DNA from 3 places in the Streptomyces sp. NPDC092369 genome. Region 2 is predicted to be linked to each of the others. Evidence: predicted binding sites of a transcription regulator. Region 2 holds the regulator's gene; each other region holds the start of a gene.
What was found. The regulator HrcA, encoded in region 2, represses chaperone genes, less so after heat shock. The targets are predictions, from matches to a motif close to TTNGCACTCNGNNNNNCNGAGTGCNAA.
Positions count from the first base shown of each region.

Region 1: a site for HrcA is predicted at 4,232-4,258, ahead of groL (chaperonin GroEL). Genes of this name have one in related genera too.
Region 3: a site for HrcA is predicted at 7,439-7,465, ahead of groES (co-chaperone GroES). Genes of this name have one in related genera too.

Region 1 is NZ_JBIVQP010000006.1:481,859-491,561, forward strand. It holds gene ACIQI8_RS34095 (carboxylesterase/lipase family protein) at 1-154, opposite strand, end outside; gene ACIQI8_RS34100 (metallophosphoesterase family protein) at 169-1,074, opposite strand; gene ACIQI8_RS34105 (NADH:flavin oxidoreductase) at 1,137-2,282, opposite strand; gene groL (chaperonin GroEL) at 2,483-4,105, opposite strand; gene ACIQI8_RS34115 (cold-shock protein) at 4,401-4,604, opposite strand; gene ACIQI8_RS34120 (MoaD/ThiS family protein) at 5,056-5,331, opposite strand; gene thrC (threonine synthase) at 5,328-6,617, opposite strand; SAM riboswitch class I at 6,635-6,789, opposite strand; gene ACIQI8_RS34130 (glucosyl-3-phosphoglycerate synthase) at 6,960-7,904, shown strand; gene ACIQI8_RS34135 (trehalose-6-phosphate synthase) at 8,022-9,512, shown strand; gene otsB (trehalose-phosphatase) at 9,500-9,703, opposite strand, start outside.
Region 2 is NZ_JBIVQP010000002.1:1,014,933-1,024,635, reverse strand. It holds gene hemW (radical SAM family heme chaperone HemW) at 1-928, shown strand, start outside; gene ACIQI8_RS14305 (Uma2 family endonuclease) at 1,027-1,605, shown strand; gene ACIQI8_RS14300 (DUF3097 domain-containing protein) at 1,583-2,392, opposite strand; gene ACIQI8_RS14295 (MBL fold metallo-hydrolase) at 2,427-3,158, opposite strand; gene hrcA (heat-inducible transcriptional repressor HrcA) at 3,308-4,324, shown strand; gene dnaJ (molecular chaperone DnaJ) at 4,325-5,458, shown strand; gene ACIQI8_RS14280 (nitronate monooxygenase) at 5,705-6,781, shown strand; gene ACIQI8_RS14275 (16S rRNA (uracil(1498)-N(3))-methyltransferase) at 6,778-7,530, shown strand; gene ACIQI8_RS14270 (VOC family protein) at 7,550-7,942, shown strand; gene ACIQI8_RS14265 (hypothetical protein) at 8,047-8,607, shown strand; gene ACIQI8_RS14260 (S41 family peptidase) at 8,681-9,703, shown strand, end outside.
Region 3 is NZ_JBIVQP010000003.1:1,185,030-1,194,732, forward strand. It holds gene ACIQI8_RS22215 (sigma-70 family RNA polymerase sigma factor) at 78-665, opposite strand; gene ACIQI8_RS22220 (response regulator transcription factor) at 977-1,588, opposite strand; gene ACIQI8_RS22225 (WhiB family transcriptional regulator) at 1,971-2,300, shown strand; gene ACIQI8_RS22230 (LysR family transcriptional regulator) at 2,388-3,287, opposite strand; gene ACIQI8_RS22235 (MOSC domain-containing protein) at 3,378-4,076, shown strand; gene ACIQI8_RS22240 (SDR family NAD(P)-dependent oxidoreductase) at 4,193-4,966, shown strand; gene groL (chaperonin GroEL) at 5,241-6,863, opposite strand; gene groES (co-chaperone GroES) at 6,986-7,294, opposite strand; gene ACIQI8_RS22255 (polysaccharide deacetylase family protein) at 7,517-8,338, opposite strand; gene ACIQI8_RS22260 (polysaccharide deacetylase family protein) at 8,335-9,288, opposite strand; gene ACIQI8_RS22265 (methyltransferase domain-containing protein) at 9,379-9,703, shown strand, end outside.

The DNA of each region.
Region 1 (9,703 bases), on a different contig from region 2:
TCCGGACGGGCCGCGGCGCCCCGAACCGGGCCTCCCCCACCGGGGGTTCGGCGAACGGAATACCGCGGAAGACGGTGAGCCCGTCCTCCCGCCGCCCACGCACCGCCCCGGCGGCGGTCCGCACGACAAGCCCCGCGGGCTCGCTGGTCGTCATCGACTGCTCCTCACTCATGAGTCGCGGGACTCCTCGGCCCCGACGTACCGCTCGATCAGCTCCCGCGTCCGCTCCCGGTCCAGTTCGTACACCGTCTCGTGGGCACGGGGGTCGCGGGCGTGGAAGGTGTGGAACATCGGGCCCGTCGCGCCGCCCAGCTCGACCAGCGAGGCGGACGCGCCGCGCACCGCGCGTTCCGTGCCGGAAGGTGTCGTCAGGTCGATGCGGTTGACCACGCCGGGGGTCACCCAGACCGGGACCCCGGCCAGCAGCCCGAAGAGCTGGAGATGGAAGTGTCCGGTGAGGACGACCCGGACGTCACTGCCGCGGATGACGTCCGCGAGGGCGTCCGGGTCGCGCAGCCCGAAGACGCGCTGCGTCTCGACGTCCAGGGCGAGGGGCGGATGGTGGAAGGCGAGGATCGTGCCGTGCGCGGGGTCGGCCGGGGTCGCCAACACCCCGCGCAGCCAGTCGAGTTGCTCGTCCCCCAGCCATCCGTGCACCTTGCCCGGCACCAACGAGTCCAAGGTCACGACCCGCCGGCCGGCCACCGTGCTCACGGCGGCCCGCTCGCCCCGCGCCGACCCGAGGACCGCCTCGGCCCGCTCGGTACCGTCGGCCGCCAGATGCCCGCTCCCCAGCACCTTGCCGAACGCCTCGCGCTCGTCGTGGTTCCCGGTCGTGAAGAACACCGGCGCGCCCCACCGCCGCGCGAACTCCGTGATCAGCTCACGGGCGGTCGTGTACGCCTCCACGGCTCCGTCATCGGCGATGTCACCGGTGACGAAGACCGCGTCGACGTCTCGCTGGTGGCGCAGCTCGCCGAGCATGAGACGGAGGGATTCGGTCGCGTTGACACCGTGCCGGTTGGGGGCGTCGGTGCGGTCCAGATGCGTGTCGGACAGATGGATGATCCGCATACGACGGAACGCTAGCCGAGCGCCCTCCCGCGGTCACCGCCCCGGATCCGGTCTCCGGTCGCTCAGCTCAGGGTCTTCAGGGCCGCCGCGTCGTACGGCTTGAGTTCGTCGAAGCGACCCGCGAGGACCTTCGCCGCCCACTCGGGGTCCTGGAGCAGGGCGCGGCCGACGGCGACCATGTCGTACTCCTCGCGCTCCAGGGCGTCCAGCAGGTCGTCGATGCCCTTGAGCGGGGCGCCCTCGCCCTTGAAGCCCTTGAGGAAGTCGCCGTCGAGGCCGACCGAGCCGACGGTGATGACGGGCTTGCCGGTGAGCTTCTTGGTCCAGCCGGCGAGGTTGAGGTCGGAGCCGTCGAACTCGGGGAGCCAGTAGCGGCGGGTGGAGGCGTGGAAGGCGTCGGCGCCGGCCGCCGCGAGGGGCGCCAGGATCGACTCCAGCTCCTCGGGGGTCTCGGCCAGGCGGGCCTTGTAGACGTCCTGCTTCCACTGCGAGTAGCGGAAGATGATCGGGAAGTCGGGGGACACGGCCTCGCGGACCGACCCCACGATCTCCGCCGCGAACTTGGTACGGGCGACCGGGTCACCGCCGTAGGAGTCGGTACGGCGGTTGGTGCCGGCCCACAGGAACTGGTCGAGCAGATAGCCGTGGGCGCCGTGCAGTTCGACCCCGTCGAAGCCGATCCGCTCGGCGGCGACCGCGGCCTCGACGAACGCGTCGATGACGTCGTCCAGGTCGTCCTGGGTCATCGCCTTGCCGGTGGGCTCGGTGGCGCCGATCCGCAGCCCCGAGGGGCCGACCGCGGGGGCGTCGGCGTACGGCGGCTGGCCCTGCTCGCGCACCATGCCGATGTGCCACAGCTGCGGCACGATCCGCCCGCCCGCCGCGTGCACCGCGTCGGCGACCTTCGCCCAGCCCGCCAGCTGCTCCTCGCCGTGGAACCGCGGGATGCGGTCGCTCTGCCCGGCCGACTCGTGTCCGACGTACGTGCCCTCGGTGACGACGAGACCGACGCCGGCCGCGGCGCGGCGCGCGTAGTACGACGCCACGTCCTCGCCGGGGATGCCGCCCGGGGAGAACTGGCGGGTCATCGGCGCCATCACGATGCGGTTGGGGACGGTCAGGCCGCCCAGGGCGATCGGCCGGGAGAGGATCTCGGCCGCGCGGGAGGCGGCGGACGTGGAGGCGGAGGCGGAGGCGGAGGCGGTCACGTGGGGGAACTCCTTGGGGTACCGGATGGTATGTGCGCGTGCATTGAACGTCGGTCAACGTTCAACGCCTGCGACGGCCATCGCATTCCGCCCCGCCGGCACCTCACATTGTGATCCCGGACACGCCGAAGGGCGGCACCCCCTGCCGGAGCAGGAAGTGCCGCCCTCCGTAAGGACGTTGATCAACCGGAACCGGTCGATCAGAAGTCCATGTCACCGCCCGGCATGCCGCCGCCGGCCGGCGCGGCGGCCTTCTCCGGCTTGTCGGCGATGACGGCCTCGGTGGTGAGGAACAGCGCGGCGATGGACGCGGCGTTCTGCAGAGCGGAACGCGTGACCTTCGCCGGGTCGATGATGCCCTCGGCGATCATGTCGACGTACTCGCCGGTGGCCGCGTTCAGACCCCAACCCACGGTCAGGTTGCGGACCTTCTCGACCACGACGCCGCCCTCGAGACCACCGTTGACGGCGATCTGCTTGAGCGGGGCCTCCAGGGCGAGCTTCACGGCGTTGGCGCCGGTCGCCTCGTCACCCGTCAGCTCCAGCTTCTCGAACACCGCGGAGGCCTGCAGCAGGGCCACGCCACCACCGGCGACGATGCCCTCCTCGACGGCCGCCTTGGCGTTGCGCACGGCGTCCTCGATGCGGTGCTTGCGCTCCTTGAGCTCGACCTCGGTCGCGGCACCGGCCTTGATGACGGCGACGCCACCGGCGAGCTTGGCCAGGCGCTCCTGGAGCTTCTCGCGGTCGTAGTCCGAGTCGCTGTTCTCGATCTCGGCGCGGATCTGGTTGACCCGGCCGCCCACCTGGTCCGAGGACCCGGCGCCGTCGACGATGGTGGTCTCGTCCTTGGTGATGACGACCTTGCGGGCACGGCCCAGGAGGTCCAGGGACGCGTTCTCCAGCTTGAGGCCGACCTCCTCGGAGATGACCTCGCCGCCCGTGAGGATGGCGATGTCGCCGAGCATGGCCTTGCGACGGTCACCGAAGCCCGGAGCCTTGACGGCGACGGACTTGAAGGTGCCACGGATCTTGTTGACGACCAGGGTCGACAGGGCCTCGCCCTCGACGTCCTCGGCGATGATCAGCAGCGGCTTGCCCGACTGCATGACCTTCTCCAGGAGCGGGAGCAGGTCCTTGACGGAACCGATCTTGGAGTTGGCGATCAGGATGTAGGGGTCGTCGAGCGACGCCTCCATCCGCTCCATGTCGGTGGCGAAGTACGCCGAGATGTAGCCCTTGTCGAAGCGCATACCCTCGGTGAGCTCCAGCTCCAGACCGAAGGTCTGGGACTCCTCGACGGTGATGACGCCTTCCTTGCCGACCTTGTCCATCGCCTCGGCGATGAGCTCGCCGATCTGGGTGTCGGCGGCGGAGATGGAGGCCGTGGAGGCGATCTGCTCCTTGGTCTCGACATCCTTGGCCTGCTCGAGGAGGGCACCGGAGACGGCCTCGACGGCCTTCTCGATACCGCGCTTGAGGGCCATCGGGTTGGCACCGGCGGCTACGTTGCGAAGGCCCTCACGGACCAGCGCCTGCGCCAGAACGGTCGCGGTGGTCGTACCGTCACCGGCGACGTCGTCCGTCTTCTTGGCGACTTCCTTGACCAGCTCGGCGCCGATCTTCTCGTACGGGTCCTCGAGCTCGATCTCCTTGGCGATGGAGACACCATCGTTGGTGATCGTGGGGGCGCCCCACTTCTTCTCGAGGACGACGTTGCGGCCCTTGGGGCCGAGCGTCACCTTCACGGCGTCCGCGAGCTGGTTCATGCCGCGCTCGAGGCCGCGCCGCGCCTCCTCGTCGAACGCGATGATCTTGGCCATGTGAAGTGGTCCCTCCAGGACTGGGGGTGATTCCTTCGGACCGCGCCCGCGCCCGCGACGGACGGCTCGCATGCCCTGTGGTTCCTTGCCCCACCCGGCCTGCGGGCCTCACCGACCCGGTCCTTCTTGTCACTCTCACCTTCAGAGTGCTAACGCCAATGATTAGCACTCGCCCCCTGCGAGTGCAAGCGGCTCTCGGGGATCGGCAGGCGGCCGGGGCGCCGTCGAGGGCACGCACAGACATGGCGAGGGGCCCGCACCCTGTCGGATGCGGACCCCTCGCCATGTGAAATGTTCAGGCGGTGACGCGAACCATGTCGGCCTGCGGGCCCTTCTGACCCTGCGAGATCTCGAACTCGACCCGCTGGCCCTCTTCCAGGGTGCGGTAGCCGTCCATCTGAATGGCGCTGTAATGGACGAAGACGTCCGCACCACCGTCGACCGCGATGAAGCCGTACCCCTTCTCCGCGTTGAACCACTTGACGGTGCCCTGAGCCATGCCTAACTCCCCTATTACTGGCCCTTGCACAGATCCACACTTCGTGGATCCGGGTCAGACCTCACCCCCCACGGATTGGGGGCGTGCGCCGGAACGCGTCGACCGCGGCCGAATGTATCCGTCCAACTGCCGTCTGCAACAGGTCAATCCGACGAGAATTCAGGGCACGACCGGTCGGGAATCTGCCGAGAATTCGTTAAAATTCAGGGCAAGTCGGGCTCCATAAAAGGCGCAAAACACACAAAAAACCTGCTTACTTTGGCTACTTCTTGTCGCCCGTGCAGCAGGTTTCCGGGGAGGCCGACCCGTGGATCGGCGGCGCGTTCCCCAACTGTACCTCGCTCAACCCCACTGAATTGCCCCCTCCGCTTCTCTCACGGAGGGGGCAATCGGATGAACTCTCGGTAATCGCTATTACCGACGGTAATTATCAGCCACGATCCGGCCGGGATCAGCCACCCGCGACGGCCGGGATGATCGAGACACCCGCACCGTCCGGGGTCACCGTCTCCAGCCCCTGCTCGAACCGCACGTCGTCGTCATTCACGTACACATTGACGAACCGCCGCAGCTTGCCCTGATCGTCCAGTACGCGCGCGGCGATACCGGTGTGGTTCTTCTCCAGATCGGCGATGACCTCGCCGAGGGTCGCGCCCTCGGCCGTCACCTCTGCCTCGCCACCCGTGTAGGGACGCAGGATGGTCGGGATACGGACGGAAACGCTCATGATGCGAGGCCTGCCTCTCGGAAGGAGTCGAGGTTCGGGCGGATGGTGGCGGTCAGACCGGTGCCGGCCACCGCGTCCAGGGTCTTCAGGCCGTCGCCGGTGTTCAGTACGACCGTGGTCCTGGTCGGGTCGAGCAGACCGTTCTCGATCAGCTTCTTCGCGACGCCGACCGTCACGCCACCGGCCGTCTCCGCGAAAATACCCTCGGTGCGGGCCAGCAGCTTGATCGCATCGACCACCTGCTCGTCGTTCACGTCCTCCACCGCACCGCCCGTGCGGCGCGCGATGTCGAGAACGTACGGTCCGTCCGCCGGGTTGCCGATGGCCAGCGACTTGGCGATGGTGTTCGGCTTCTGGGGGCGGACCACGTCGTGACCGGCCTTGTAGGCCACGGACACCGGCGAGCACCCCTCGGCCTGCGCGCCGAAGATCTTGTACGGCTTGTCCTCGACGAGGCCGAGCTTGATCAGCTCCTGCAGCCCCTTGTCGATCTTCGTGAGCTGCGAGCCGGAGGCGATCGGCACGACCAGCTGGTCGGGCAGCCGCCAGCCGAGCTGCTCGCAGATCTCGTAGGCCAGGGTCTTGGAACCCTCCGCGTAGTACGGCCGCAGGTTGACGTTGACGAAGCCCCAGCCCTCGCCGGCCGGGTCGCCGATCAGCTCGGAGCAGAAACGGTTCACGTCGTCGTAGTTGCCCTCGATGCCGACGAGCTCGCCGCCGTAGATCGCGGCCATGACGATCTTGCCCTGCTCCAGGTCGTGCGGGATGAACACGCACGAGCGGAAACCGGCGCGCGCGGCGGCGGCGCCGACCGCGCCGGCCAGGTTGCCGGTGGAGGAGCAGGAGAGGGTGGTGAAGTCGAAGGCGCGCGCCGCTTCGATGGCCTGCGCCACGACGCGGTCCTTGAAGGAGTGCGTCGGGTTGCCGGAGTCGTCCTTCACGAAGAGCTTGCCGGCGTCGACACCCAGCTCGCGCGCGAGGTTGTCGGCCTGGACGAGCTTGGTCCAGCCGGGGTTGATGTTCGGCTTGGTCGCCACGTCCGCGGGGACCGGCAGCAGCGGCGCGTAACGCCAGATGTTCGCGGGACCCGCTTCGATCCGCTTGCGGAGCTCCTCGGTTTCGTAGGCCGAGAAGTCGTACGCGATCTCGAGCGGGCCGAAACACTCCTCGCACGCGAAGACCGGTCCGAGCGGTACCCGGTGGCCGCACTCACGGCAGGAGAGCGCCGCGGCCGGGCCGAGGTCTACGGTGGAGTCGGTGGTGCTTGCAACAGTCTGCACAGCCATGGAGGCGAGGCCCTTTCTCCTCATCTTCCTCGCGACGCATCTCGTCGCGAGACGGATTTGGCACCTTCCCTAGCCGGGAGCCTCGCGGAACGATCAACACTGATCTACGAGACCGGCTGGAGGGTTGCCGGGGCTTCATCGGGCCGTATCCCTCTGCCCCTCTGGATGAGCGGTATGCGGTTGTATGAGCGATTGTGGGCGCCTCCGACCCCCGACATGCGATGGTCATCAGCGTTGTTCAAGACTGTAACCGAAGGCCAGGACAGTTGAGCTAGCCGTCCGAACCGCGAGATGGATCACAGAAGATCCAATCGCCGAGAGAACGCAGAGGAGCCGCGCACTGTGCTGAACGAAGTCGAGCGTTGGCTGAGCACCCGCTCCTGGTCCGTGACCGATCGCCCGCTCCACAAGATCCTGGCCGCGAAGCACCGCACGGGCCAGTCGGTCAGTGTCGTGCTGCCCGCGCTCAACGAGGAGGAGACCGTCGGCGACATCGTCGCCGTCATCCGTCACGACCTCATGCAGCAGGTCCCGCTCGTCGACGAGATCGTCGTCGTCGACTCGGGATCCACCGACCGCACGTCCGAGGTCGCCGCGGCGGCCGGGGCACGGGTCGTCCACCGCGACGACATACTGCCGCACATCCCGCCCGTGCCCGGCAAGGGCGAGGTGCTGTGGCGCTCGCTCCTGGTCACCACCGGGGACATCGTCTGCTTCATCGACGCCGACCTGAAGGAGTTCTCCTCGGACTTCGTCTCCGGCATCGTCGGCCCGCTGCTCACCGACCCCGGCGTCGACCTCGTCAAGGCGATGTACGACCGCCCGCTCGGCGGCGCCGCGGGCCAGGGCGGCCGGGTCACCGAGCTGATGGCCCGCCCGCTGCTGAACATGCACTGGCCCCAGCTGGCCGGCTTCGTGCAGCCGCTGGGCGGTGAGTACGCGGCCCGCCGCAGCCTGCTGGAACAGCTGCCGTTCCCGGTCGGGTACGGCGTCGAACTGGGCATGCTGGTCGACGCCCTGCACCTGGTGGGCCTCGACGCCCTGGCCCAGGTGGACGTCGGCGTGCGCAAGCACCGGCACCAGGACGGGCAGGCGCTGGGCCGGATGTCCGCCGCGATCTACCGCACCGCGCAGCTCCGGCTGGCCCGCGGGCACCTGATCCGCCCCTCGCTGACCCAGTTCGAGCGGGGCGCGGACGGTTTCGAGCCGCGTACGTACTCCGTGGACACGGAGGAGCGGCCGCCGATGGTGGAGATCGCGGAGTACGCGCAGCGCAAGGTCGCCTGACCCACGCCGCATATGGGCCGCAACCGCGCGTACTGCGAGAATCACGGCCCGTATACGGCACCCACGTGGGGGCGTCCGCACGTTTGAGCGTTTCCGGGCCGGGCTAGGTTGTGGCGTATGGCTTCCACGGCTTCCACGCAGGGCGCTGCCCAGGTATTGGTCGCGTCCAACCGCGGCCCGGTCTCCTACGACGTCCGGGAGGACGGCTCGCTCGCCGCCCGGCGCGGTGGCGGCGGGCTGGTCTCCGGACTGTCCGCGATCGGGCCGGACGCGGGCGCGCTGTGGGTGTGCTCGGCGCTGTCCGACGGCGACCGCGAGGCCGTGCGGCGCGGGGTCGGCGAGGACGGCGTGCGGATGCTGGACATCCCGGCCGACGTGCACGCGGACGCCTACAACGGCATCGCCAACTCGGTGCTGTGGTTCGTGCACCACATGCTGTACCAGACGCCGCTGGAGCCGGTCTTCGACGCGGAGTTCCGGCGTCAGTGGGCGTCGTACGAGACGTACAACCGCGCGTTCGCCGAGGCGCTGGCCGAAGAGGCGGCCGAGGGTGCGGCGGTGCTGGTGCAGGACTACCACCTGTGTCTGGTGCCCGGGATGCTGCGCGAACTCCGCCCCGATCTGCGCATCGGGCACTTCTCGCACACGCCGTGGGCGCCGGTGGACTACTTCCGGATGCTGCCCGACGACATCCGGGCGCGGCTGATGGAGGGGATGCTCGGGGCGGACCGGGTGGCGTTCCTGACCTGGCGCTGGGCGACGGCGTTCCAGAACTGTGCGGGCGAGGTCGACACCGATCGCTGGCTCTCCACGTGGCCCTCGGGCGCCCCGCGGGCCATCGAGCACGTGGGGAAGGACGGGACCTCCCACCAGGAGCGGATCACCCGCCGGACGCTCATCGGTGTCCACAGCCTCGGTGCGGACGCCGAGTTCCTGCACGCCCGCTCGCACGAGGCGGACGTCGAGGAGCGGATGGGGGCCCTGCGCGAGGAGATCGGCGCGGGCCGGAAGACGGTGGTCCGGGTGGACCGGACCGAGCTGTCGAAGAACATCGTGCGCGGGCTGCTGGCGTACCGGCAGCTGCTCGACGACCGCCCCGAGTGGCGGGAGCGGGTCGTGCACGTGGCCTTCGCCTACCCCTCGCGGCAGGACCTCGCCGTGTACCGGGACTACACCGCCGAGGTGCAGCGGGTCGCGGACGAGATCAACTCCCTCTACGGGACGCCGGGTTGGACCCCGGTGGTCCTCCATGTGAAGGACGACTTCGCCCGCTCCCTGGCCGCGTACCGCCTCGCGGACGTGGCCCTCGTCAACCCGATCCGGGACGGCATGAACCTCGTCGCCAAGGAGGTGCCGGTCGTCTCCGACGAGGGGTGCGCGCTGGTGCTGTCCCGAGAGGCGGGGGCGTTCCAGGAGCTGGGCAAGGACGCGATCGTCGTCAACCCGTACGACGTCATCGGGACGGCGCGTGCGCTGCACGAGGCGTTGTCGATGCCGGTGGAGGAACGGGCCGAGCGGACGAAGAGGCTGGCGGCGGCGGCGACCGCGCTGCCGCCGGCGCAGTGGTTCCTGGAGCAGTTGGAGGCGCTGCGGGATCAGGCGAGCTGAGCCGCCAGCGCCCGCAGCAGTCGTACGACCCCTTCTGGGCCGTCCACGACCAGGTCCGCGCGCTCTCGGAGTTCCGTCACCTCGTCGCTGCCGCTGCACACCAGGAGGCCGGGGACGCCGTCGGAGCGGAGTTTGTCGACGGCGGCGAAGGCGGGGAGGTCGCCCAGGTCGTCGCCGGCGAAGAGGACGGC
Region 2 (9,703 bases):
CCTGCTGGCCGCCGACGATCTCGTACGCATGCTGGGCGCGGTCCGCGACGAGTTCGGCCTCGCGCCGGACGCGGAGGTCACCACGGAGGCGAACCCGGAGTCCGTCGACCCGCGCTATCTGGCCACGCTCCGCGCGGGCGGCTTCAACCGGATCTCCTTCGGCATGCAGAGCGCGAAACAGCACGTCCTGAAGATCCTGGACCGCACCCACACCCCCGGCCGCCCCGAGGCCTGCGTCGCGGAGGCCCGCGCGGCGGGCTTCGAACACGTCAACCTCGACCTGATCTACGGCACCCCCGGCGAGTCCGACGACGACTGGCGGGCCTCCCTCGAAGCGGCCCTGGGCGCCGGCCCCGACCACGTCAGCGCGTACGCCCTGATCGTCGAGGAGGGCACCCAGCTGGCCCGCCGGATCCGCCGCGGCGAGGTCCCGATGACCGACGACGACGTCCACGCGGACCGGTATCTGATCGCGGAGGACATGCTCTCCGCCGCCGGATTCGACTGGTACGAGGTCTCCAACTGGGCCACTTCCGACGCCGGCCGCTGCCTCCACAACGAGCTGTACTGGCGCGGCGCCGACTGGTGGGGCGCCGGCCCCGGCGCGCACTCCCACGTCGGCGGAGTGCGCTGGTGGAACGTGAAACACCCGGGCGCGTACGCGGGGGCGCTGGCGGCGGGCCGCTCGCCGGGCGCGGGCCGGGAGCTGCTGTCGGACGAGGACCGGCGCGTGGAGCGGATCCTGCTGGAGCTGCGGCTGATCGAGGGCGTACCACTGTCGCTGCTGCACGAGGAGGGACTGAGGGCCGCACGCCGGGCGCTGGCGGACGGGCTGCTCCAGGAGGAGCCGTACGTCGAGGGGCGGGCGGTGCTGACGCTGCGCGGGCGGCTGCTGGCGGACGCGGTGGTGCGGGACTTGGTGGACTGATCACTCGGGCGAGTGAATCGGTGCGGAACGTCGGTTCGGTCCCTAACCTCGTTCATAGGCCGCCGCCAAAAGGACGCGGCGGATGGGAGGCCATGGAGATGACCGTTGTGGACGAGCGTGGATTGGCCGATTACCTCGACAAGTTCGAGCCTCCTGAGGGCGTCAAGGCTGAGCTCCTCCGGGGGGTAATTGTGATGATGGCCAGCCCAGATCTGGTGCACAACCTGATCGTGCTGCACGCACAGCGGCAGATCCCCATGGATCGCTGGTACCCCATCCAGACCCAGGATGTCGACATCGTCGGCGAGGAGAGTGTGCCCATCCCGGATCTGCTCGTGGCGGCGCCGGATGCGCTGCCGGCCTCGGGGCATCTTCTGCCGTCCCAGCTGGTCACCTTGGTTGTCGAGGTCGTCTCCAAGTCCAGCGTTCATCAGGACTACGTGGTCAAGAGGTCCATCTACGCGGCGGGCAAGGTCCCTGCGTATCTGATCCTCGATCCGATCATGGCGCAGTGCGTCCTGCTGACGAAGCCTGAGGGCGACGGCGAGGATGCCGACTATCTGGCGCAACAGATCATCAAGTTCGGCAACTCGGTCCCGTTGGAGGTCCTGGGGCTCGAACTGGACACCAGCGATTTCGGAACGTTCCCCGACGTCAGGCCTCACCGCTATCCGTGACGAAGTCGATCAACTCCTCGACTCTGCCGAGCAGTTCAGGCTCCAGGTCCTTGTACGACCGCACCCGCCCCAGGATCGCCTGCCAGGCCGCACCGGTGTTTTCCGGCCACCCCAGCGCCCGGCACACCCCCGTCTTCCAGTCCTGCCCGTGCGGGACCCGGGGCCACGCCTCGATGCCCAGGGAGGACGGTTTCACGGCCTCCCAGATGTCGATGTACGGGTGACCGACGACCAACGCGTGCTCGCTCGTCACCCCCTGGGCGATCCGCCATTCCTTGGTGCCCGGCACCAGGTGGTCCACCAGGATGCCGAGCCGGGCGTCGGGGCCTGGCCCGAACTCGTCCACGATGGCGGGCAGGTCGTCCACGCCCTCCAGGTACTCCACGACCACGCCCTCGACCCGCAGGTCGTCGCCCCACACCCGCTCGACCAGTTCCGCGTCGTGCCGCCCCTCGACGTAGATGCGCCCGGCACGCGCCACACGCGCGCGTGCGCCCGGCACGGCGACCGAACCTGACGCCGTACGGGAGGGACGGGCGGGGCCGGAAGGCGGGCGTACGAGGGTCACCACGCGCCCCTCCAGGAGGAAGCCGCGCGGCTCCAGCGGGAACACCCGGTGCTTGCCGAAGCGGTCCTCCAGGGTCACCGTGCCCGCCTCGCAGCGGATCACCGCGCCGCAGAAACCGGTGCCGGGCTCCTCCACGACCAGTCCGGCCTCCGCCGGGACCTCGGGGACGGGCTTCGGCTTCTTCCACGGCGGGGTCAGGTCGGCGGAGTACTGGCGCATTCGGATGACGATAGGAGAAGCGGCCCGGTCACCGTCACGACACGCCGAAACGGGCCGCCAACGCGTCCCGCTGCCCCCGCACGAACCCCGCGTCCACCACCGCCCCGTGACCCGGCACGTACAGCGCGTCCGCGCCGCCCAGGTCGAGCAGGCGGTCGAGGGCGGCGGGCCACTGGGACGGTACGGCGTCGGGGCCCGCCTGGGGCTCGCCGGACTCCTCGACCAGGTCGCCGCAGAACACCACCGCCGGGGAGTCGGGCAGGGCGGGGACGAGGACCGCGAGGTCGTGGGCGGTGTGGCCCGGCCCGACGTTCGCCAGCAGGACCTGCCGGCCGCCGCCCAGGTCGAGCGTCCACTCGCCGGAGACCTGGTGGTGCGGGGCGACGAGCGTGGCCGCTGCCTCGGTCGCCGTCCCCTCGGCCAGCCCGTTGCGCACCGCGTCCAGCCGCAGCTCCTCGCGCGCGTGGACGGACATCACGTCCAGGCCCACCGCGCCGAAGACCTCCGCGCCCGCGAACGCGGCCGCCCCGAAGACATGGTCGAAATGCGGATGCGTGAGCGCGAGATGGGTCACACGGTGACCGGCGAGCTCCTGCGCGCGCGTGCGCACCAGCGCGCCCTCCGCCAGGCTCGACCCCGCGTCGATCACGAGCGCCGTGCCGTCCCCGACGACCAGCCCCGCCGTGCAGTCCCAGCCGGGCAGCCGGCACCGGCCGACTCCCGGCGCCAGCCGCTCCCACCCCAGCTCTTCCCAAGTCACCGTCATACGGCGACGCTAGCTGTACGGGGTCGCTCCGCAGGCCGTCCTTGCCCGGGGAGTACCCCTCCGCCGTACACTGGCCGGGGAATGCTGGCACTCGGCTGGACAGAGTGCCAGGCGAAGTGCCCAGGGGACGAGTTCGGGAGGTGTGCGCGATGTTGAGTGAACGACGGCTCCAGGTGCTGCGCGCCATCGTCCAGGACTATGTCGGCACCGAGGAGCCGGTCGGGTCGAAGGCCCTCACCGAGCGGCACAACCTCGGCGTCTCCCCGGCGACGGTGCGCAACGACATGGCGGCCCTGGAGGACGAGGGCTTCATCGCCCAGCCGCACACCAGCGCCGGGCGCATCCCCACCGACAAGGGCTACCGGCTCTTCGTCGACAAGCTCGCCGGCGTCAAGCCGATGAGCGGCCCCGAGCGGCGCGCCATCCAGAACTTCCTGGACGGCGCCGTCGACCTCGACGACGTGGTGGCCCGCACGGTACGGCTGCTCGCGCAGCTCACCCGGCAGGTCGCCGTCGTGCAGTACCCCTCGCTGACCCGCTCGACCGTGCGCCATGTGGAGTTGCTCGCACTGGCTCCCGCACGGCTGATGCTGGTGCTGATCACGGACACCGGCCGGGTCGAGCAGCGCATGGTGGACTGTCCGGCGCCCTTCGGGGAGACCTCGCTCGCGGATCTGCGGGCGCGGCTCAACAGCACGGTCGCGGGCCGCCGGTTCTCCGACGTCCCCCGGCTCGTGGAGGACCTCCCCGACGCCTTCGACGTGGAGGACCGCGGAACGGTCTCGACGGTGCTCTCCACCCTCCTGGAGACACTCGTCGAGGAGAACGAGGAGCGGCTGGTGATCGGCGGAACGGCCAATCTCACCCGTTTCGGACATGACTTCCCCCTCACCATCCGCCCCGTTCTGGAGGCCTTGGAGGAACATGTCGTACTCCTCAAGTTGCTTGGCGAGGCAGGGGATTCGGGCATGACCGTACGCATCGGTCACGAGAACGCCTACGAGGGACTCAACTCCACTTCCGTGGTGTCGGTGGGCTACGGTTCGGGCGGCGAGGCAGTCGCCAAGCTCGGCGTGGTCGGACCGACCCGCATGGATTACCCGGGAACGATGGGAGCGGTACGCGCAGTGGCACGGTACGTCGGACAGATCCTGGCGGAGTCGTAAGTGGCCACGGACTACTACGCCGTTCTCGGCGTGCGCCGCGACGCGTCGCAGGAAGAGATCAAGAAGGCGTTCCGTCGGCTCGCGCGCGAGCTGCACCCGGACGTCAACCCGGATCCGAAGACCCAGGAGCGGTTCAAGGAGATCAACGCCGCCTACGAGGTGCTCTCGGACCCGCAGAAGAAGCAGGTCTACGACCTCGGCGGCGACCCGCTCTCGCAGGCCGGCGGCGGTGCCGGCGGCTTCGGCGCGGGCGGCTTCGGGAACTTCTCGGACATCATGGACGCGTTCTTCGGCACGGCCTCGCAGCGCGGCCCGCGCTCGCGGACCCGCCGGGGCCAGGACGCCATGATCCGGCTGGACATCGAGCTGGACGAGGCGGCCTTCGGCACCACGAAGGACATCCAGGTCGACACGGCGATCGTCTGCACCACCTGCAACGGTGAGGGCGCGGCGCCGGGGACCTCGGCCCAGACCTGTGACATGTGCCGCGGTCGCGGCGAGGTGTCCCAGGTCACCCGGTCCTTCCTGGGCCAGGTCATGACCTCGCGCCCCTGCCCGCAGTGCCAGGGCTTCGGCACGGTCGTGCCGACCCCGTGCCCGGAGTGCGCGGGCGACGGCCGGATCCGCTCCCGCCGCACGCTGACAGTCAAGATCCCGGCCGGCGTCGACAACGGCACCCGCATCCAGCTCGCGGGAGAGGGCGAGGTCGGCCCCGGCGGCGGCCCCGCCGGCGACCTGTACGTGGAGATCCACGAGCTGCCGCACGCGATGTTCCAGCGGCGCGGTGACGACCTGCACTGCACAGTGACCCTCCCGATGACCGCGGCCTCCCTCGGCACCAAGGTGCCGCTGGAGACGCTGGACGGCCTGGAGGAGGTCGACATCCGGCCCGGCACCCAGTCCGGCCAGTCGATCCCGCTGCACGGCCGGGGCGTCACGCATCTGCGTGGCGGCGGCCGGGGCGACCTCATCGTGCACGTCGAGGTCATGACCCCGAGCAAGCTGGACCCGGAACAGGAGCGCCTGCTGCGCGAACTGGCCCAGCTACGCGGCGAGGAGCGCCCCACGGGGCAGTTCCAGCCGGGGCAGCAGGGGCTGTTCTCGCGGCTGAAGGACGCGTTCAACGGTCGGTGACGTCGGCTGCGGGTGGGCTGCTGGGGGTCCGGGGGTCGTCCCCCGGGTAGGCACAGTCAGCCGGGGCAGCAAGGGCTGTTCTCGCGGTTGAAGGACGCGTTCAACGGTCGGTGACGGGCTTCCGGGGGCTTCCGCCCCCGGACTTCCCAGAGGTCGGAATCGGCCACCGGTGCCGTCAGGTGCCGTCGGCCTATGCTCTGCCGAGGCCGATTCGGACTTGTTCGGAGGACGTGACAACATGCCGTCATGTCCTCCGCACTGACCGATCTCTTCCCTCACCCGATCGTGCAGGCGCCCATGGCGGGCGGCGTCTCCGTGCCGCGGCTGGCCGCTGCCGTGTCCGAGGCCGGCGGGCTGGGGTTCCTTGCCGCCGGGTACAAGACGGCCGACGGCATGTACCAGGAGATCAAGCAGATCCGAGGGCTCACCAACCGTCCCTTCGGCGTGAACCTGTTCATGCCGCAGCCGGACAACGCCGACCCCGGCGCCGTCGAGATCTACGCCCACCAACTGGCCGGCGAGGCCGCCTGGTACGAGACCGAGCTCGGCGATCCGGACAGCGGCCGGGACGACGCCTACGACTCCAAGCTCGCGGTGCTGCTCGACAACCCGGTGCCGGTGGTCTCCTTCCACTTCGGCATCCCGAGCCGGGACGTGCTGGACGCCCTGCGCCGGGCCGGCACCTTCACCGCGGTCACCGTGACGACGCCCGAGGAGGCCTTCGCGGTGGAGCGGGCCGGCGCGGACGCGGTGATCGCGCAGGGCGTGGAGGCCGGCGGTCACCAGGGCACCCACCGGGACATCCCGGAGAACGACGGCTCCGGCATCGGCGTGCTCTCCCTGGTCGCCCAGGTCCGCGAGACCGTCACCCTGCCGATCCTCGCCGCCGGCGGCATCATGCGCGGCGGCCAGGTCGCCTCCGTCCTCGCGGCGGGCGCGAGCGCGGCCCAGCTCGGCACGGCGTTCCTCGCCACCGCCGAGTCCGGCGCCGCCGCCGTCCACAAGCAGGCGCTGACCAACCCCCTGTTCGCCCGTACGCAGCTGACCCGCGCCTTCTCCGGCCGCCCGGCCCGCGGCCTGGTCAACCGCTTCATGCGCGAGCACGGCCCGTACGCCCCCGCCGCCTACCCCCAGGTCCACCACCTCACCGCGCCGCTGCGCAAGGCCGCCGCCAAGGCCGGGGACGCGCAGGGCATGGCGCTGTGGGCGGGACAGGGCCACCGCATGGCCCGCGAACTGCCCGCGGGACAGCTGGTGGAGGTCCTCGCGGCCGAACTGGACAGTGCGCTGACAGCGTTGTCGGGCAAGGGAGGCTTCCGATGACCGCGCCGGTGTTCGTGGTCGACTCCCTGGAGGGCGTGGGCCCCGGGTCGGTCGTCGAGGTGACCGGACCCGAGGGACGGCACGCGGTCTCCGTACGACGGCTGCAGCCCGGTGAGGACGTGGTGCTGACCGACGGTCTGGGCCGGGGCGCGGCCGGCGCGGTCCTGCGCACCGAGGGCAAGGACCGTCTCCTGGTCGAGCCCTCCGACTTCCCGGTGGAACCCGAACCCACCCCCCGTATCACCGTCGTCCAGGCCCTCCCCAAGGGCGACCGCGGCGAACTGGCCGTCGAGACGATGACCGAGACCGGCGTCGACGCGATCGTCCCCTGGGCCGCCGCCCGCTGCATCACCCAGTGGAAGGGCGAGCGCGGCCTCAAGGCCCTCGCCAAGTGGCGGGCCACCGCCCGCGAGGCCGGCAAGCAGTCCCGCCGGCTGCGCTTCCCTGAGGTCGCGGACGCAGCGACGACCGCCCAGGTTGCCGCACTTCTCGCCAAAGCCGACTTCGCCGCCGTCCTGCACGAGGACCGCGCCTACCCCAGCGACCCCCTGGCCACCGCCGAACTCCCCGCCACGGGCGAGATCGTGCTGGTCGTCGGCCCCGAAGGCGGCGTCTCTCCGGAGGAGTTGGCGCGCTTCGAGGAGGCCGGCGCGAAGGCCCACCGCCTCGGGCGTAGCGTGCTGCGTACCTCGACCGCGGGCACCGCGGCGACGGCCCTGCTCCTCGGCCGCACCGGCCGCTGGTCCTGATCGACCCCCGGGGGAACCCATGGAACTCGCCCAAGTCCGCCTTCTCGTCACCGACTTCGCCGCCTGCTACCACTTCTACGCCGAAGTCCTCGGCCTCAAGCCGCAGTCGGGCGCGACCGAGGGACCGTACGAGAAGTTCAGCCCGGTCACCGGCTCGGCGGGCATCGCCCTCCAGGACCGCGCCATGATGGCTGAAGTCCTGGGCGAACTCGGCGACTCGCCCCTGGGCCACCGCTCCCTGGTCGTGCTGCGCGTGGACAACCTCGACACCTACTGCGCCCAGATCACCGAGCGCGGCGCCACCCTGCTGCGCGGCCCCGCCCCCTTCACCGACCGGATGCGCGTCGCCCATCTCAAGGACCCCGAGGGCAATCTGGTGGAACTTCAGGAGTGGCTGCTGCTGCGCGGCTGACGGTCACCGGGCGGATGTTCGGGTCCGGCAGGTTGGCCGTGTGCCTCCCAAGGTGACCGCATGCGGTCTACCGTGGTCACGTGCCAAGTGGCAGGCTGCCCTCCATGGGGGCATTGAGGCGGATTTGGCTTCGGCCGCGCGGACCGCGGGTGCTGGCCGTGGCTGGGCTCGTGGTGCTCGGCGTCGGCGGGACCGTCGGGTGTGATCCCAACGGGCTGAGCACCGCGGCGGTGGCGTACACGACCGACCAGACCGCGACCAAGGAGCTGGAGCGGAAGAACGTCGACGTCCAGTGGCTCAGCTGCACCGCCAACTACGGGAACGACAAGGCGTACACGCCCGGCAAGTCGACGCCGGAGGCGAGCGAGACGACCGTCGCCAACGTGGACTGCCAGGGCGAGACCAAGGACGGCAGGGACATCACCGTCACCGGGACGGTCACCCGCGCGGTCAACGGCTCGTGCGTACGCGGTCAGTTGGTCGCCAAGGTGGGCGGCAAGGAGTGGTTCCGGGTGAACGGCCTCGGCAACTGCAACGCCACCCCGTCCCCGGTCAAACCGCCCGCCACCTACCAGCAGCCCGGCGAACCCACGGTCACGGTGACCGTCACCCGGACGATCTACTGCCAGGGCGACCCCAGTTGCTGGCCGGTCGAGGGCAAGTGACCGGTACGGACCGTCCGTGGCCAAGTGATCCAAACCCCTGTGCCCGGTGAGCGCGACTGCATAGAGTGATCGGGTGACACAGCCCGCGGCCCACGCCTATCTCCGGTATCCGCATCCGCACGGCGACTCGGTGGCGTTCACCGCCGAGGACGATGTGTGGCTCGCACCTCTCGACGGCGGCCGGGCCTGGCGGGTCAGTGCCGACAACGTGCCGGTCAACCATCCGCGCATCTCGCCGGACGGAACGACCGTCGCCTGGACCTCCAGCCGCGACGGCGCCCCCGAGGTGCATGTCGCGCCGATCGACGGAGGCGCCGCCAAACGCCTGACGTACTGGGGGAGTTCGCGTACCCAGGTGCGCGGCTGGACCCCGGACGGCGAGGTGCTCGCGATCAGCACGCAGGGTCAGGCGAGCCTGCGCCGCAGCTGGGCGCGGGCCGTCCCGCTGGACGGCGGACCGGCCGCCACCCTGCCGTACGGGCCCGTCGGCGATGTGGCCTTCGGCCCGGCCACCGTGCTGCTGTCCGCGCCGATGGGCCGCGAGGCCGCCTGGTGGAAGCGCTACCGGGGCGGTACGGCGGGCAAGTTGTGGATCGACCCGGACGGTGACGGCGAATTCGTGCGCCTGCACGAGGAGTTGGACGGGAATCTGGAGACGCCCGTGTGGGTGGGGGACCGCCTCGCGTTCCTCTCCGACCACGAGGGCGTCGGAGCCGTGTACTCCTCCCTGGCCGACGGCTCCGACCTGCGCCGCCACACACCCGGTGGGGGAGGCTTCTACGCACGGCACTTGGCCGGCGACGGCAGTCGACTCGTCTACTCCAGCGCCGGTGAGCTGTGGATCCTCGACAGCCTCGACACCGAACCCCGACGCCTCGACATCCGGCTCGGCGGCCCGCGCGCCGACCTCCAGCCCTTCCCGGTGAACGCGTCCCGCTGGTTCGGCTCCGCCCACCCCGACCACACCGCCCGCGGCAGCGCGGTCGCCGTCCGCGGCGCCGTGCACTGGGTCACCCACCGCGCAGGCCCCGCCCGCGCCCTCGCCGCCGAACCCGGCGTACGGGCCCGGCTGCCGCGCACCTTCCGCGCCGACGGC
Region 3 (9,703 bases), on a different contig from region 2:
CCCCCGCGGGCCCCACGCTCCGCGAGCCCCCTGCCTCGCGGGCCCCAGCGTTCCGCGAGCCCGCGCCCTCCGCAGGCCTACTGCTCCGCGAGCGCCCGCAGCCGGCTCAGTGCCCGGTGCTGTGCCACCCGCACCGCTCCGGGTGACATTCCCAACATCTGGCCGGTCTCCTCGGCCGTGAGGCCGACGGCGATGCGCAGGAGCAGCAGTTCGCGCTGGTTCTCCGGCAGGTTGGCCATGAGTTTCTTGGCCCATTCGGCGTCACTGCTGAGCAGCGCGCGCTCCTCCGGGCCGAGCGAGTCGTCCGGCCGCTCCGGCATCTCGTCCGACGGGACCGCGGTCGAGCCGGGGTGCCGCATCGCCGCGCGCTGCAGGTCGGCGACCTTGTGCGCGGCGATGGCGAAGACGAAGGCCTCGAAGGGGCGTCCGGTGTCCCGGTAGCGCGGCAGCGCGAGCAGGACGGCGACGCAGACCTCCTGCGCGAGGTCCTCCACGAAGTGCCGGGCGTCGCCCGGCAGGCGGGACAGACGGGTGCGGCAGTAGCGAAGCGCGAGGGGGTGGACATGGGCGAGCAGGTCGTGCGTGGCCTGCTCGTCCCCGTCGACGGCGCGATGGACGAGTGCACCGATCGCCCCTGCGGCCCCGGCCGCCTCGTCGTCGCGCATCGGTCCATGGTGCCTTGCGGCCGTGCGGTCCGTGGCACCGCGTCCGATGTTGTGTGCCGAAGCGTTATGAGCTGGTGCGCCGGAACTCATCCCTTGCACCCTCCCCTTCCGCTCGACCGACTCGTCCCCGAGAGACTCCACACCTCAAGGATGCGGCATCCGCGCCGAAACGGGCAGCGGGGCGCCGACAGGGCTGTTCAACCAACCTCGCAACCGCGCCCTTTCAGGGGCGCGAGGAACTGCGCGACCAGCCACGAACAGCCCGCACCAAAGCGACAGCCTGTAGGACCGAGCTCTTCGGAACCGAGCCCTTAACGAACGAGACCCCACCGAAACCCGAGCGCCACCGCATGCGCCCGGTCGGACGCACCCAGCTTCTTGAACAAGCGCCGAGCATGCGTCTTCACGGTGTCCTCGGAAAGGAACAACTCCCGCCCGATCTCCGCGTTCGACCGCCCGTGGCTCATTCCCTCGAGCACCTGGATCTCACGCGCGGTGAGCGTGGGCGCCGCCCCCATCTCGGCCGACCGCAACCGCCGGGGCGCGAGCCGCCACGTCGGATCGGCAAGAGCCTGCGTGACGGTCGCACGCAACTCCGCGCGCGAGGCGTCCTTGTGCAGGTAGCCCCGCGCCCCCGCGGCGACCGCGAGAGCGACACCGTCCAGGTCCTCCGCGACGGTGAGCATGATGATGCGCGCACCCGGGTCCGCGGACAGCAGCCGCCGGACGGTCTCGACGCCGCCCAGACCGGGCATGCGTACGTCCATCAGAATCAGGTCCGAGCGGTCGGCGCCCCAGCGGCGGAGGACTTCCTCGCCGTTGGCCGCGGTCGTCACGCGCTCGACGCCTGGCACGGTCGCGACCGCGCGGCGGAGCGCCTCTCGGGCAAGCGGGGAGTCGTCGCAGACGAGGACGGATGTCATGGCCGCCCTCCGCAGCTGATGCACGTCACCTTGAGCCTCCAGGCTGGTACGAAATCGTCACCTGTGCGGTCGACCGTCTCGGACGCCTGCCCGAGCACTCGTTGTTCCAACCGCCTCCGCCACTCTCAACGATGGTCACTCGAAAGAGTTACGGGGCCGTGTGCCATCTTCGGCACTCTACGTGAGGGGGCGGACACAGCGCAGACGTGCGACGCCGACCCACAACGTTTCATCACAACCGGTGCCCCATTTAGCTCTATTTCTTCCCTTCTGCTGGTGTCTGAGGCTAGATTCGCAATGAGTCATATTTTCATCTCCTTAGATAGTAGATGTACGGTCGTGGGCACCGTATCCGCTCAGCACGGCTACAAGGGGTCACGTAATGGCAGATTTCTCCCGCCTTCCTGGACCGAACGCGGACCTGTGGGACTGGCAGCTTCTGGCTGCCTGCCGCGGGGTGGACAGCTCGCTCTTCTTTCATCCGGAGGGCGAGCGCGGTGCGGCCCGGAGCGCTCGCGAGAGCTCGGCCAAGGAGGTCTGCATGAGGTGCCCGGTCCGCGCGCAGTGCGCGGCGCACGCGATGGCGGTCAGAGAGCCGTACGGCGTGTGGGGCGGGCTGACCGAGGACGAGCGCGAAGAGCTGATGGGTCGGGCGCGGAACCGGTTGGTGTCGGCTTCGGCCGGCGCCGGGGACGGCGTCTCGAACAACTGAAGGAACGTTTCTGCGGTCCAGGGCTCCGGAACAGCTCCTGGACGGGACATCAGGCCGGTGGGCACGCGCATGCGTGCCCACCGGTTTTCACTGTCGGGTGGCCGCCCGCCCCAACTGCTCCAGCGTCGCCGCGACCGCCGGTACCTGGGCCAGGTCGGGCAGCGTCAGCGCGACGATCTCCCGCCGCACCGCCGGCTCCAGCGTCAGCACGCGCGCGTGCCGCGGCCGTACGGACTCGATCGCGAGCTGGGGCAGTACGGCGACGCCGAGACCCGCGCCGACGAGGCCGACCACGGCCGGGTAGTCGTCGGTGGCGAAGTCGATGCGGGGCGTGAAGCCGGCGCCCTCGCACACCTCCACCAACTGACCGCGGCAGCGCGGGCATCCGGCGATCCACGGCTCGTCCGCGAGTTCGCCGATGGCCACGGTGCCGGCCCCCGCGAGGCGGTGCCGCTCCGGCACGAGTCCGACGAGGCGGTCCGTCAGCAGGGGACGTACGACGAGGTCGTCCCACTCCTCCGCGCCCGCGGCGCCCTCGTAGCGGAAGGCGAGTGCGATGTCGCAGTCGCCCTCGCGCAACAGCTCGACGGAGGCGGGTGGTTCGGCCTCCTCCAGGGAGACGCGGGTGCCGGGGTGCGCGCCGCGCAGGGCGGCGAGCGCGGTCGGTACGAGCGTGGAGCTGCCGCTGGGGAAGGAGACCAGCCGCACCCGCCCGGCGCGCAGGCCCGCGATCGCGGCGACCTCCTCCTCGGCGGCGGTGAGCCCGGCGAGGATGCCGCCCGCGTGCCGCACCAGCGCCTCGCCCGCCTGGGTCAGCCGCATCTCGCGCCCGCTGCGGATCAGCAACGGCGTGCCCACGGACGCCTCCAGGGCCTTCATCTGCTGGCTGACGGCGGGCTGGGTGCAGCCCAGCGCCCGCCCCGCCGCCGAGAAGGAGCCGGTCGCGGCGACCGTGCGCAGGACCCGGAGATGACGTGCCTCGATCATCCTTCGAGGATAGCGAGCGATAAGCGAGCCTTTGGTACGACGTCGAAAAATGCGTCGACGCTTTGATGTGGGGCTCGATATCGTGCCCGCATGGAGCTTCTGTCGCTGAACGTGGGACACGCGCGCCCGGTCCCGTATGCGGACATGGGGGTCACCGGCATCGACAAGCGGCCGGTGGCCGGACCCGTGCGGGTGTCGGCGCCGGGACCGAAGGGGGTCGGCGCGAGCGGGCTGGCCGGGGACGACGTGTGCGACCAGCGGCATCACGGCGGGGACGACCAGGCGGTGTACGCGGTCGCGCGCGAGGATCTCGACGACTGGGAACGGGAGTTGGGGCGCCCGCTGGTGAACGGCTCCTTCGGGGAGAACCTGACGACGCGCGGACTGGACGTGTCCGGGGCGCGGATCGGTGAGCGCTGGCGTATCGGGCCCGAGGTGGTCCTGGAGGTGACCTGCGGGCGGATTCCGTGCCGTACGTTCCAGGAGCATCTGGGGGAGAAGCGCTGGGTGAAGCGGTTCACGGAGCGGGGCGCGCCGGGCGCGTACCTCCGGGTGATCGTGCCGGGTGAGATACGGGCAGGCGATCCGATCGAGGTCGTGCACCGCCCGGACCACGACGTGACGGTGGCCCTGCAGTTCCGCGCGACCACCACGCGGCGCGAGCTGTTGCCGCGGCTGCTGCCGGCGGGCGAGGCGCTGCATCCGGAGTCACTGGCACAGGCGCGCAAGTACGCGGCGGAGCACGCCGGCGCGCACCCGGCACAGCGCGCGGCGGAACACGCGGGCTGACCGTCCGGGAGCGCGCGGGCCGACCGCGGGCGCGGCCTGCGTGCACGGGCCTTCACCTATCGGGAGGCCGTGTGCAGCAATCGGGCGAATGCGTTCCAGGTCACTAATCTTGCGTCATGACAACGGCTCTGATTACGGGATCGACCGCGGGCATCGGCGCCGCGTTCGCGCGGCGGCTGGCGGCCGACGGGCACAACCTGGTGCTGGTGGCCCGGGACACCGAGCGGCTCGGGCAGCAGGCGACCGAACTGCACGACCGGCACGGCATCGAGGCGACGGTCCTGACGGCGGACCTCGCCACGGACGAGGGCATCGAGGCGGTGGCCGCGCGGCTGTCCGACCGCAAGAACCCGGTCGACCTGCTGATCAACAACGCCGGCTTCGGCAACAAGGGCCGCTATCTCGACGTACCGATGGCCGATGAGCTCAGGATGCTCAAGGTGCACTGCGAGGCGGTGCTGCGGCTGACGTCGGCGGCGGCGGAGGCGATGCGCGAGCGCGGGCGGGGCGGGGTCGTCAATGTGGCGTCGGTGGCCGCCTTCGTGCCGCGCGGGACGTACGGCGCGTCCAAGGCGTGGGTCGTGCAGTTCACGCAGGGCGCGGCGAAGGACCTGGCCGGCAGCGGGGTGCGGCTGATGGCGCTGGCGCCGGGGTTCGTGCGGACGGAGTTCCACGAGCGGGCCGGGATGGGCACGGACAACATCCCTGGCTGGATGTGGCTCGACGCGGACAAACTGGTCGCGGCGGCGCTGCAGGATCTGGCCCGCGGCAAGTCGCTGTCGATCCCGGACCCGCGCTACAAGGTGCTGATGGGTCTGGTGAAGGTGACGCCCCGTGCCCTGCTCGGCGGGGTCACGTCAAAAACCGGGCGGAAGTACGGGCCGCAGTGACGGCGGCGGGAGGCGTCCCGCCAGGTGGTGCAGGGGATCAAGGCACCGGAGCGGGCGGGTCGGAGCCGGTGGCCGCGCCCGCTCGGGCCCTCGTCCCGCTCCAGCGGGGCCCTCTCGCGGACTGCCGCCCCGGCGGAGATCGCTACGGGCGGCGAACCGGAACGCGAAGCGAAGCGCCGGATCCCCCGCACCACTTCGCGGGGCGTGCCCCGGCAGCGCGAAGGCCCGGCGCCCCCCGAGGGGTGCCGGGCCTTCGACGATTCACCGACCTGCGTCAGTGGGAGTGGCCGTGGCCACCGGCCGCGGCCGGCTCTTCCTCTTCCTTCTTCTCGACGACCAGGGTCTCGGTCGTCAGCAGGAGGGAGGCGATGGAGGCCGCGTTCTCCAGGGCGGAGCGGGTGACCTTGACCGGGTCGATGACGCCGGCCTTGACCAGGTCGCCGTACTCGCCGGTGGCGGCGTTGAAGCCCTGGCCCTTGTCCAGCTCGGCGACCTTCGCGGTGATGACGTAGCCCTCGAGGCCCGCGTTCTCCGCGATCCAGCGCAGCGGCTCGACGACCGCGCGGCGCACGACGGCGACACCGGTGGCCTCGTCGCCGGTCTTGCCCAGGCCGCCCTCCAGCACCTTCGCGGCGTGGACGAGCGCGGAGCCACCACCGGAGACGATGCCCTCCTCGACCGCGGCGCGGGTCGCGGAGATGGCGTCCTCCAGACGGTGCTTCTTCTCCTTGAGCTCCACCTCGGTGGCGGCGCCGACCTTGATCACGCACACGCCGCCGGCCAGCTTCGCGAGGCGCTCCTGGAGCTTCTCGCGGTCCCAGTCGGAGTCCGTGTTCTCGATCTCGGCCTTGATCTGGGCGACGCGGCCGGTGACCGCGCCGGAGTCGCCGGCACCGTCGACGACTGTGGTGTCGTCCTTGGTGACGGTGACGCGGCGGGCGGAGCCGAGCACGTCCAGGCCGACCTGGTCGAGCTTGAGGCCGACCTCCTCGGAGACGACCGTGGCGCCGGTGAGGATCGCCAGGTCCTCCAGCATCGCCTTGCGGCGGTCGCCGAAGCCGGGGGCCTTGACCGCGACCGCGTTGAAGGTGCCGCGGATCTTGTTGACCACCAGGGTCGACAGGGCCTCGCCCTCGACGTCCTCGGCGATGATCAGCAGCGGCTTGGAGGAGTTGGCCTGGATGACCTTCTCCAGCAGGGGCAGCAGGTCGGCGATCGCGGAGATCTTGCCCTGCGTGATGAGGATGTAGGGCTCGTCGAGGACGGCCTCCATGCGCTCCTGGTCCGTCACGAAGTACGGCGACAGGTAGCCCTTGTCGAAGGCCATGCCCTCGGTGAAGTCCAGCTCCAGACCGAAGGTGTTGGACTCCTCGACGGTGATGACACCGTCCTTGCCGACCTTGTCCATCGCCTCGGCGATGAGCTCGCCGACCTGGCTGTCCTGCGCGGACAGACCGGCGACGGCCGCGATGTCGGCCTTGTCGTCGATCGGGCGCGCGGTGGCGAGCAGCTCCTCGGAGACGGCGGCGACGGCCGCGTCGATGCCCTTCTTCAGGGCGGCCGGGGAGGCGCCGGCGGCGACGTTGCGCAGGCCCTCACGGACGAGCGCCTGGGCCAGCACGGTGGCGGTGGTCGTACCGTCACCCGCGATGTCGTTGGTCTTGGTCGCCACCTCCTTCACCAGCTGGGCGCCGAGGTTCTCGTACGGGTCGTCGAGCTCGACCTCGCGGGCGATGGTGACACCGTCGTTGGTGATGGTGGGAGCGCCGAACTTCTTGTCGATGACGACGTTGCGGCCCTTGGGGCCGATCGTCACCTTGACCGTGTCGGCAAGCTTGTTGACGCCGCGCTCGAGGGCGCGACGGGCGTCCTCGTCGAACTTCAGGATCTTCGCCATGGGAGCGTAAGCCCTCTCGGGAGTTCAGGGGTGGAAAAAAGCTGCGCCCCCGGCGCCCGGCTCAGTAGTCGTCGCGGGGGGCCAGGGGCGCAGCATTGAAGCGAAAAAGGCTTCGAGGTGAATTACTTCTCGATGATCGCGAGAACGTCGCGAGCCGAGAGGACGAGGTACTCCTCGCCGCTGTACTTCACTTCGGTGCCGCCGTACTTGCTGTACAGCACGATGTCGCCGGTCTTGACGTCGAGCGGCAGGCGCTCGCCGTTCTCGAAGCGGCCCGGGCCAACGGCGAGGACGACGCCCTCCTGGGGCTTCTCCTTCGCGGTGTCCGGGATGACCAGGCCAGAGGCCGTGGTCTGCTCGGCGTCGAGCGGCTGGACCACAATGCGGTCCTCGAGCGGCTTGATGGCAACCTTGGAGCTGGCGGTCGTCACGATCCGACCTCCCCCTTCGGAGATCTCACGGGGTTAACTGTCTGAGGTGGCGACCAGGTGGATCCGTCGTCGCGGGTGCCGGACCTGCCCGTCGCTATTGGCACTCCCCAGTGGCGAGTGCCAGAACCGAGACTATGACCGCAGTTAGCACTCGGTCAAGCGGAGTGCCAATTAGCCACGAGATGCCGGTCACGTGTCGACGTACGCGCAGCCCCCTGCGGCCTACAGGTAGTCCTCCAGCCGTCCCACCGTAAGCCCGGCCTTCTCCGCCTCCCGCAGCACCCGTACCGTCCGCTGCCGCAGGGTCAGGCCCGCTGTCTCGTCCGAGGGGATCGACACGATGTCGCCCGGCCGCAGCCGCCGCACCCCTCCGTCGTACGTCAGCGTGCCGTCGTCCGTCGCAGTCACCCGCCACAGCACCACCGCCGACACCCCGCAGTCCCCCGCCGCCCGCAGTGTCGTCGTGTCGTACGTGCCGTAGGGCGGGCGGAAGAGGCGGGGGCGCAGACCGAAGCGGGCGCGGAGTTTGTCCTGCTGGCCGCAGATCTCGGCGCGCTGGCCGAGGTAGGGCAGGCCGCGCAGGGCGGCGTGGTCGAGGGTGTGGTTCTGGATGGTGGCGCCGACCGACTGGAGGCGCGCGAAGTGGCCGTACCCCGGTCCCACCACGCTGTCGGTGAGGAACATGCTGACGGGCAGCCGGAGTTCACGGACCATGTCGACGAACCGCGGGTCCTGCTCGGCGCCGTCGTCGTACGTGAGGAAGACCACCTGGTCGCGGGTCGGCACCCGGGAGAGGACCGGCGGCAGCCCCGGGCCCGCCGAGCGGGCGGCGGGGAGGCGGACGGCCCGCGGGGCCGGGGCGAGCGGGGCGGTCAGGCCCCAGCGGCGGTACGGCGGCTGCGCGGCGCCGGCCGGCCCGTGCGGGCGTACCCGCTGGGCCGCCTTCCTGCCCAGCCGTTCGATGGGGTCGACGGACTGGGCGCAGCCGGCGAGCAGCGCGGCCGCCAGGACACCGGCCAGCAGGCCCCGGCCCCGCGCTTTCACAGGTAGTCCTCCAGCCGGGCCACCGCGTAGCCCTGGGCCGTGACCTTGTCGAGGAAGCGGCGGACCATGTCGGGCATGGTGCCCTTCCAGTCCTCGCGACCGCGGAAGTGGCTGAGCACGATGTCGCCGGGGTGCAGGTCCCGGTCCCACTCGCGGTACTCCCAGTGGTCGACGAAGACCTCCTCGTCCCAGATCGGCGCGTACTTGATGCCGCAGTCCTTGGCGGCGCGCAGGGTGTCCTGGTTGTAGTTGCCGAAGGGCGGCCGGAAGAGGGTGGGGCGCTTGCCGAACTGCTTCTCGATCACGTCCTGCATGCCGCAGATCTCGTGCTTCTGACGGCGGTAGGACAGGGCCGGCAGGTAGGGGTGGTGGAGGGTGTGGTTGTTCAGGACGACACCCCGGTCCTGCATCTTCTTGAAGTACGGGTAGTCGTCCTTGATCAGGTAGTCGCTGAGGAACGCGGTGTACGGGATCTTCAGGTCGCTCATCATCCGCAGGAACGCCGGGTCCTTCTCGGCGCCGTCGTCGATGGTGAGGAAGACGACCTTCTCCTTGGTGGGGATCGTGGTGAAGACCGGCGGGAGGTTCAGTTCCTCCTGGTCGTCCACCTCGAAGCCCTTGCGGGCGGTGATCTCCGGCTTGTGCGCGGGGGCGGCGGGCGCGGTCAGCGGGACCGTCCGCAGCCCCCAGCGCTTCGCGGCGGCGACCCGGGCGGCATGGGCGGCACGCAGTCTCGTGGCGTAGGCGTCGAGGGCGCGGGCCGGGGCCGCCTTGAGCACCTGCTGACCCGGCGCCGGCCGCACTCCGTGCCCGTGCCCGTCCGCCGCGTCCCGCCCGCCGTCCTGCGCACAGCCGGCGGCGAGGGCGGCGACGGCGAGCGCGGCGATTCCGCCACGGATCCGACGACCCAAGAACGACCCATTTTTGTCATTTTGTACGACTGCTCGCATGGTGCCGGATCCTCGCAGGCCAGGCCCCTGCTCCCGGCCCGACACCGCGGCCGGCCACGCACCATCCACCGACTGGCCCACAATGATCCGGTGAACGACCTCGCCCTCCTCCTCACCCCGCAAGGCCGCGCCCTCCTCGACGAGGTGCGTGACACGGCCCCGGCCGACGAGCTCGCCGTCGCCACCCGGCTGCGCCGCGAGCACCCCGCCGAGCTGGTGTCGGCGGCGCTCGGGCAGGCCCGGCTGCGGCAGCGGGCGGCGGCGAAGTTCGGCGCCGAGGACGCGGGGCGGATGTTCTTCACGCCCAACGGGGTCGAGCAGTCGACGCGGGCGAGCGTGGCGACGTACCGGGCCGAGCGGCTGAAGGCGCAGGGGGTGACCTCGCTGGCCGACCTGTGCTGCGGGATCGGTGGGG